One region of the Shewanella sp. SM55 genome, then DNA from elsewhere that is predicted to be linked to it. Evidence: riboswitches for the same ligand, from Rfam matches in the RefSeq annotation. Region 1 holds a riboswitch; the other holds the start of a gene.
The links. A riboswitch is a leader RNA that binds a small molecule or an ion and turns the genes downstream of it on or off. The one in region 1 is predicted to bind thiamine pyrophosphate.

Region 1 (4,393 bases):
CGCGGCCAATAAACCACTTGATAGGATCGAGGTAATTTTCATTAAAGGGATACATGCTAATTTCTGCGGTCAGTTTCATTTTAATTCCTTGATATTCTGAAGTAAGGCTGTAGCCCAAATACTGGGCTACAGTTCAGTTAACACTTAAATGATTATGCTCATTTTAAAATGAGCTATTACATAAACTTAACGTTAAAGGTTACGCCAATCTGACGCGGATCGCCGTAACGAATATATTGCTTTTCCGCCCAACCGTTATCTGGCTCATTGCCAAAATAGAAGCCACGCACACCGTATTCTTCATTAAACAGATTGCGTCCCCATAAATATGCCGACCAGGCGCTCGCCTCATAACCCACGCGGGCATTGACGATAGTGTAGGGTTCAGAGCGGGATTCATTGCTGTCTGAATAATAGAATTCACTCTTACCGCTAAGATTCAGGTTCGCAAACCAACCCGAATTAGCACGATAAGTCCCGCCAAGGCTGTAGGTAAGATGTGGAGAATGGGCTAGATCGCGGCCAGTTAAATCCACCTCAGTGCCATATTTGTCCTGATACTGGTAGTCACCGTAGGCCGTTTCTAACCAACCTAAGCTTGAGTAAACTTGCAGATTATCCGTGGCATACCAGGTTGCATCTAACTCAGCGCCATAGTTATTCGAACTGCCTGCATTTTCAGTGAACAAGATAAAACGCTGTGGTTTATCGGGATCTTGCTGTGATGCAGCCACCTGTTGATCTTGTCTGTCCATATAGAACAGCGCCAAATTAGTATCGATAAGTCCCGCTAACCAATGGGATTTAAGGCCGATTTCATAGTTATAGAGCGTCTCAGTACTAAACTCTTTTTTATCGTTCAATTCGACGGGCAAAGTCATGTTGAAACCGCCCGCCTTGTAGCCGCGTGCGACTCGGACATAAGCATTGTGTGAGTCGTTCAGCACTTTACTCACAGCAATATGACCACCCCACATGGTTTCGCTCGGGTCGAAATTATCGTTATTCGTATCAGAGTAATGGCTGTTGCGGCGCTCTAAACGTAGCCCCACAGATAAAGCATAATTTGAGCCAAAATCCGTATCAAGCTGGCCAAACAGTGCATAGTTTGTCGCCTCATACTCTGAGTCTAAGACTTCATCTAGCGAAGTATTGTACTCAGAATACAATTGGTTATCTTCTTTCAGATTCATGGCATACACACCAAGCAACCAATCAGTACTCTCTGCAAAAATACGGCCCTGCTCGGTAGAACTTAGGCGAAACTCTTGCGACGCGGTTTTACGCTGACCCGTTTTATCCCAAAAATAATCGTATTGACACGGCGCCAGATTGCCATTGTCATCATTGCATTGCTTAGAGGCCCAATATTCTGAGTTAGCCCAATCGCCATCGTAACTGTAATGGTGATCGGTATTCGCAAAAGAGGTTAACGAAGTTAATTCGAAGTTTTCTGCGCCAAAATAGGTCGCTTTAAAACCCGCGCCTGTGGTACGTTGGCTATCAACACCCGGTTGATCCGATGTTGTCTGGGTTGGTGAATTGGTTAAACTCCACACATCATAGCCATTATCAAAATCGGCATGCAGCACAGTTAAATCAAACTGCAAATCATCTGTCGCATACCAGCGCAGCTTAGCGCGGCCGCTGAATTCATCGCGACCATTGGTATCATCACGGTCTAAATACAGGTTATCGTGGTAACCATTTTGCTGGTGCTGCTGCATTGACACACGATAAAACAGCTTGCCAGAATCCGTTAATGGGCCCGAGCTAAACCCGCTAAAAGTGCGTAAATCATCATCGCCTAACGACACTTCGCCGCCATGCTCAAACACATCAGTTGGATCGTTACTCTTCAGATAAATCAATCCCGCTAAGGCATTCGCGCCGTAACGCGTCCCCTGCGGTCCACGAAGCACTTCGACCTGCTGTAAATCGTACATGCTCGACACCATACCAATACCGGATAAATCGATATCATCTATGATGTAACCCACGGAAGAATTAGGTGCGCCTTGGTATTGTTCCTGCTCCCCTACACCGCGAATTTGAAAATATTTCGGCCGCGAGCTTCCACCTGACCAGTTAAAATTGGCGATAGAATTAAGCAGATCTTCAAAGTGTTGCGCACTTTCATCTTGAATTTTTTGACTGTCGATAACGGTAATGCTGGAGGGCATTTTTTCTAAGCTTGAACTGCGAAAATCCGCCGTCACCACCATGACTTCCATCTCAGTGCTGGGATCGGGTTTATCGATAGCGTCGGTTTGTGCAAATGCAGCAGTGCTCAGCGCTGCGGCGATGGCTAACGCCAGCGGCGCTCGGGCTAAAAATAAGCTTGGCGATACGGTTGAAAATGGAGATTGATGGTTTGACGTTTTACGGTTTGACATAGGACCTCAAATATAATGTTTGAGATCCGGCAACGAATAAGCGATTCAGAAGTGTGCTGTTGATTGGCCCATTCCTACGCCGGTATTAGCCGGATCAGGTTCTAAGGGTTCGTCAGATGACATCTCAGTTTGCAGCCGTTAACGTTAAAATCAGAGTAACATTAATGCACAACAAACACCCCTTGGCGGGGCCTAGTATACATGACGGAAATAAAAAGTGGGCACTCTTATCTCTGCGATTCAATTAAATGTCGCGAAAACCACTGCCCTTCAGTTCGTATGATGAAAATATCTTTAGTAGTAGCCTAAATCCTTTCGTCCATTTGACCGCCTATCATGATAATGCTATAGAAGGTCGCAATTTCGAACACAGTAAGAGGACAATAGTCGATGCAGCTAAAACCTTTATCGAAAGGACGTTATAGCCAGCGATGGGAGCAAGACTATCCACTTATTGAAGCGGTTGTACTTAGCTGTATCAGCGAAATAAAAATGCTCAAAAAAGGCGCTCACCTCATGACGCAGGGGGAAGCGATGGCATCACTTGTATTGGTGAAGCAAGGTCGAGTATCACTCGGTCATACCGCGAGAAATGGTCGGTGTTTTCAATTAGGTACTATTGATTGTGATTCACAACTGTTTGGCGAAATGGAGTTCTTCACCCAGTACCACTGTCAACTAGACATTATTGCCAGTGAACCCTTAGAAATCATGTTGATTAGCGCTGAAAAACTGCAACATTGCCTCGGTCAACACCCTCAACTCGCGCTATTTTTCGCTAGTGCAATTGCGATTGACTACCAAGACACAGTGGATATTTTTACTCGGCGACTGCTCTATCCCATCAGTTATAACGTGGCATTTGATATTTATCATGAATACTTAAATGACTTGCCTGTAGATGGCTTTAGTAAACGCTATTTAGAGGCTGAACGATTTGGCACTACCGACCGAGTCTACCGTCGGGCGCTACAAAATCTTGAGGAACGAGGCTTAATTGAGCGGAAAAAAGATGGCATTCGGATTTGTGATCTCAACGCACTCAAGAAATTTGTTGAAGCAGGCATATAACCGCTTTCAACATAACCCACACTCGACTTAATTTAACAACCGAGTGTGGGATGGATGCACAGGTAAATTAACTTACCGATGGCGAGTGTTGTTCTATAGCTGGTTTCATCCGACTTGAAACGATCAATAGCATAAATATCGCTGCGTAAAGCAGAGGAATCACATACATCACTGTTTGTAATCCGATAATACGTTCAAAGAAAGAACTGATGGCTGGGCTAAACATCGCCCCTGCACTTCCGCTAATAAGAATATATGACACATTTTTGCTGCTGGCTTTTTTTACAAAAGACACGCCATAAGCAATAAATGCATTATAAAGAGCAGCACACACAAAACCATAACCATAGGTTAAATAAGCTATCCAATTAAGATTATTGGTACTGACAATGGCAGCGGTGATCACCATAGCTAAAGCAATAATACCAACTAAGAAATGGTGAATTTTTACACGCGTCACAATCACAGTCGAAATTAATGCACCAATTAGCGCAGCGGACCAATACTGGGTAATAATATTACCGGCATCTTCAAACGGAATATCAAATTTTTGTTTTACAAATAAAGGTGCCCAAGTTAAAAAAGTATATAAAGCCAGCATTCCTAAAAATAAACCAATACCTCCACTAATAATGCCGAGATTCCATTCAGACTGTTGTTTCTCTTGTGTTGTAGAAGATTGCTCACAAATAGAGAAATGAGTGAACAAGGTAATAATGACTGTACCGAACGCCACTAAACCTACGGCTAAATAGCTATAACTCCATGATAATGAACTTGTTAATGCATAAGTCGTTATTAATGGAAAAATAACGCCTGCAATATTAAACGTTGCATCTTGCACCACTAACATTGTGCTTTGTAATTTCTCTTGCCACACAGACACCACAATCGTACCAGTAATACATAGACCGATACCGCCACAA
Region 2 (4,393 bases), on a different contig from region 1:
GTAAACGATAATGACTGAGTCTATCAGTTAGAAAAATAAATCACCATATTTAAGCGTACACTTGTAAGCTTAAATTTATGGTTGGCTTCTGTTTTTCATCTTTTAGATTTTTAACGCCGTCTTGCACTCCCATCAGTGCATCGCATTGATGATGCTACTCGCTTCAAGACGTGAGATTTAACATTCAATTTAGCGCGATTATGATCCCAATTCCCAGCCTTATTTGTCTTAACAGGCAAGTGACTTATCAAGCACTGGCGTAAAGTACTGTGCTTGTAGCAGGTTGCATTCGCATTGAACTTTGCTCTGTTTGCCTCCTCTAATCTGCGTTGAGCACTCGTAAGTAAATGCAATCAATAGATAATTCGCTTTCAATATTTACCAACCCGATATTGGATTGATATTGAATTAGAGTGTAATCGTTCCACGTTAAGCATCATTGAAATCAATGGATACTATACAAAACCTAAGGATGGATTTTGCCTTTTCAACATCAACCCAAGGCCGCGCCTTTATTGACAGCATCTCCTACAGCGATAGCGATTGGAGATGATGTCGATAGTGCTTTGCTGATTTCGGTCACATCGCCAGAAGGTGAGACTTTTATCGCCTTTGATCATCAGCTCGGTGAACTGGATGCTGCTCAAACGCCTGTTTTTACCACTAATGCGGAGCCATTAGCGTTCAATAGCGGTGCAGGCTTTTTAGTCACTGAGCATGACACCCAAGCTATAGACCAAGAGCAAGCCCAAGATTTGGTACTGCAAGAAATCCGTGCTGAACATCAAGATCAAGATAAATTGGTTTCTGAATCTGAATCTGAATCCAAACCTGAACTGTCTAGGACGATACAAACTAGTGCTCAGGGATTGGGGACGGGATCCGTTTTGCGTGCTCGTCAGCCGTATTTCAAAGGATTCAGTTTGTTATTTTTTGTGCTCTTAGTGCATGTGTGTTTATTTTTACTTATCTGCATTTTGTGGCGCCCGCAGTTAAATCCCTTTGGATTGAATGAAATAGAAAGCCGTGGCCCTAAAGTGACAGCGATCAAGGCTTACTTTATTTATGCTCCCGCGGTAGAGAAAGCCGAAACCTCGGAGTCCAAAACTGAGATCAAGGCCGAGGATAAGACTGAAGCGACAAGTTCTGTTACGCCTACAATTGTTCCCACACCTCAAACTCAAGTGAAGCCTCTGCCAATACTTGAAAAGGTCATGCCTGAAACAATAGCACCCGAAAAGGCCGTCTCTGAAAAAGTAGAGTCGGAAAAAGTGAACCCAGATACGGTTAAACCGAACATCACTCAATCGAGCCAATCTCAATCAAAGAAAACTCAATCAAGTGCCCAAAGTGAAGTACAGCCCGCGGAAGTGACGGCAAAAAAACAACTAATACGCTTGATACCACAGAAATGAAGCCGCAGCTTGGCGCTAAGAGCTCGCCTGCAGCAGAAGGTGAGAGCACAATAGCGACAAGCTCAAGCATGAGTTTATTCACCCAGCAATATTTTGAACGTCAGCGCGAGCAAGCGCTCGATGATCTCGTCATTGAACAGGCTGATAAGTTCACCCGGAAATCGAATATGAGTGAAATGAGCCCAGAGATGGAGGTGCTATTTGTCCCTAATGCTGATGATTTCGGTGGCACAACGAGTCTAGATTTACCCTTAGACCCAAATCGTATTGTGCGTAAAGGGGATACTTGTTATCGCGTGGTACAAGTCGGCACTCAAGTTAATCCTAACGCCGAAAATTTAGGTTTTCCCATTAACTGCAGTGGCAAAAAAATCAATCAAGCTATTGATGATGCCATTCAATCTCGATTAAACAAAATGATGCTCAAACCCCATAAATAGTGACTTTCTTTTATGATTTATTTTCATGCTAATTATAGCTTTTTAGGTTTCATTTTATTTAATCAATTAAAAACAATTAATTATAAATCTTTATTTTGGATTGGTGGTTAAGGTTTTTAATTGCTTTTTTCCTTGTTTGTTGCTGCCGCTTCTGTCTATACTGCGTACTCATCTTGTCGGAGTGCCTCTTGGCTGAGACCGTTTATTCGGGATCCGTTGAACCTGATCAGGTTAAAACCTGCGAAGGAAACAAGCGTAATAACACATATTAAATCGCCAAAATAGACGGCTTGAACACCTGTTAACTCAGCAATGTTTTAAGCCTTAATGTTGAGATTTAATTGTTATTGAGCAGGGTAACTCAATTTTTGAAGCCAGTGTTGGGCACAAAAGTTGATTGCCATGTCCAGCTATCAACAACTCAATTCTCCAGACAAGCAACTCCATTTTTTAACGTGAGATTGCTTATGTCCAGTTCAAACCAAAACCCAGCTGTAGCTGCCAATGCGACAGAAATCACAGCGCCAGAATCGACAATCCCTAATAAATCGACTGAGTCTCGTCAATCAATCGTGCCTCAGGCGCCGAGTCGCCGCGAAACCCGTGCGCAGGCCCAAGCCTTTATCGATACGCTAGCGCCACTGCAACATCCTAATTCACAAAAGATTTATCTCGAGGGTTCCAGTGCCGATATTCGCGTTGGCATGCGGCAAATTCTGCAGACTGACACCCTGGTCGGCGGCACAGATGATGCGCCCATCATGGAAAAAAATCCGCCAATCCGCGTGTACGATTGCGCCGGACCTTATTCCGATCCTGAGGCCGACATCAATGTGCGTCTAGGCCTTGGTAAATTAAGACAAAACTGGATCCTAGCCCGCAACGACACAGAGCAATTATCCTGCGCGACCTCAGACTTTACCCAACAAAGACTCGCCGACGACGGTTTAGATCATCTGCGTTTTGAGGCAGGCTCGAGTGCCATTGTCCGCCCACGCAGAGCGCTGCAGGGCAAACGTGTCAGTCAATTACACTATGCCCGTCAAGGGATTATCACGCCAGAAATGGAATATGTGGCGATCCGCGAGAACATGGTACTTGCGCAAGTACAGGATGAAATCCTCAATCGTAAAGCCAAGGGCGAAGCCTTTGGTGCCTTAGTCGGCGAACCGATTACCGCCGAATTTGTCCGCGCCGAAGTTGCCCGTGGCCGCGCGATTATTCCGCTGAATATTAACCATCCCGAAGCCGAACCTATGATTATCGGGCGTAATTTTCTGGTGAAAGTGAACGCCAATATCGGTAACTCGGCGGTGACGTCTTCCATCGAGGAAGAAGTGGAAAAGCTCGTCTGGTCAACCCGTTGGGGTGCAGATACTGTCATGGATTTATCCACGGGTCGTTATATTCACGAAACCCGCGAGTGGATCATCCGTAATTCGCCAGTGCCCATCGGCACTGTGCCTATTTATCAAGCGCTGGAGAAAGTGAACGGCGTGGCAGAGGATTTAACCTGGGAAGTGTTCCGCGATACCTTGATTGAACAAGCGGAGCAAGGTGTTGATTATTTTACTATTCATGCTGGTGTACTGCTGCGTTATGTGCCGATGACGGCTAAACGTGTTACTGGGATCGTTTCCCGCGGCGGTTCAATCATGGCCAAATGGTGCCTGAGCCACCATAAGGAAAACTTCCTCTACAGCCATTTTCGTGAGATCTGTGAGCTTTGCGTCGCCTACGATGTATCCCTGTCTTTAGGTGATGGTATGCGTCCAGGCTCAATTGCCGACGCCAATGATGCCGCCCAGTTTGCAGAGCTTGAAACCTTAGGTGATCTAGTCAAAATCGCGTGGGAATACGACGTGCAAACCATTATCGAAGGACCGGGACATATCCCGATGCAGCTCATTAAAGAGAACATGGACAAGCAGTTAGTTCACTGCGACGAAGCGCCGTTTTACACCCTTGGCCCACAAATCACCGATATCGCACCTGGGTATGATCATTTCACCTCCGGCATAGGCGCGGCCATGATTGCTTGGTATGGCTGCGCTATGTTGTGTTATGTCACGCCAAAAGAACACTTAGGATTACCGAATAAACAAGATGTTAAGCAAGGTTTGATTGCTTATAAGATTGCTGCCCACGCCGCCGATGTGGCCAAAGGTCATCCGAGTGCGCAAATTCGTGACAATGCGCTGGCAAAGGCGCGGTTCGAATTCCGCTGGGAAGATCAATATAACTTAGGACTCGATCCTGAAACCGCGCGCGCTTACCACGATGAATCTTTACCGCAGGAATCCGCTAAAGTCGCGCATTTTTGCTCTATGTGCGGCCCTAAATTTTGTTCGATGAAAATCACCCAAGATGTGCGCGCCTATGCCGCTGGCTTAGAGGCGGCACAAGCGAAGGCGGATCAAGTTGAAGCGGCTGACCAAGCCATGCAAGTCACAGTCAAGACGCCGCAGGAGTTGGAAGCGGCAATGGCGCTAAAATCGGCACAATTTGCTGCTTCGGGCGCCGAGATCTATCACGTGA

Region 2: linked by a shared signal. The riboswitch ahead of thiC (phosphomethylpyrimidine synthase ThiC) and the one ahead of L5L91_RS00690 (TonB-dependent receptor) in region 1 are both predicted to bind thiamine pyrophosphate.

What each region holds. Positions count from the first base shown of each region.
Region 1 is NZ_JAKKRS010000001.1:159,070-163,462, forward strand. It holds gene L5L91_RS00685 (hypothetical protein) at 1-79, opposite strand, end outside; gene L5L91_RS00690 (TonB-dependent receptor) at 177-2,396, opposite strand; TPP riboswitch at 2,451-2,589, opposite strand; gene L5L91_RS00695 (Crp/Fnr family transcriptional regulator) at 2,787-3,467, shown strand; gene tsgA (MFS transporter TsgA) at 3,535-4,393, opposite strand, start outside.
Region 2 is NZ_JAKKRS010000005.1:184,071-188,463, reverse strand. It holds partial or broken gene L5L91_RS09135 (hypothetical protein) at 480-1,855, shown strand; TPP riboswitch at 2,023-2,121, shown strand; gene thiC (phosphomethylpyrimidine synthase ThiC) at 2,323-4,393, shown strand, end outside.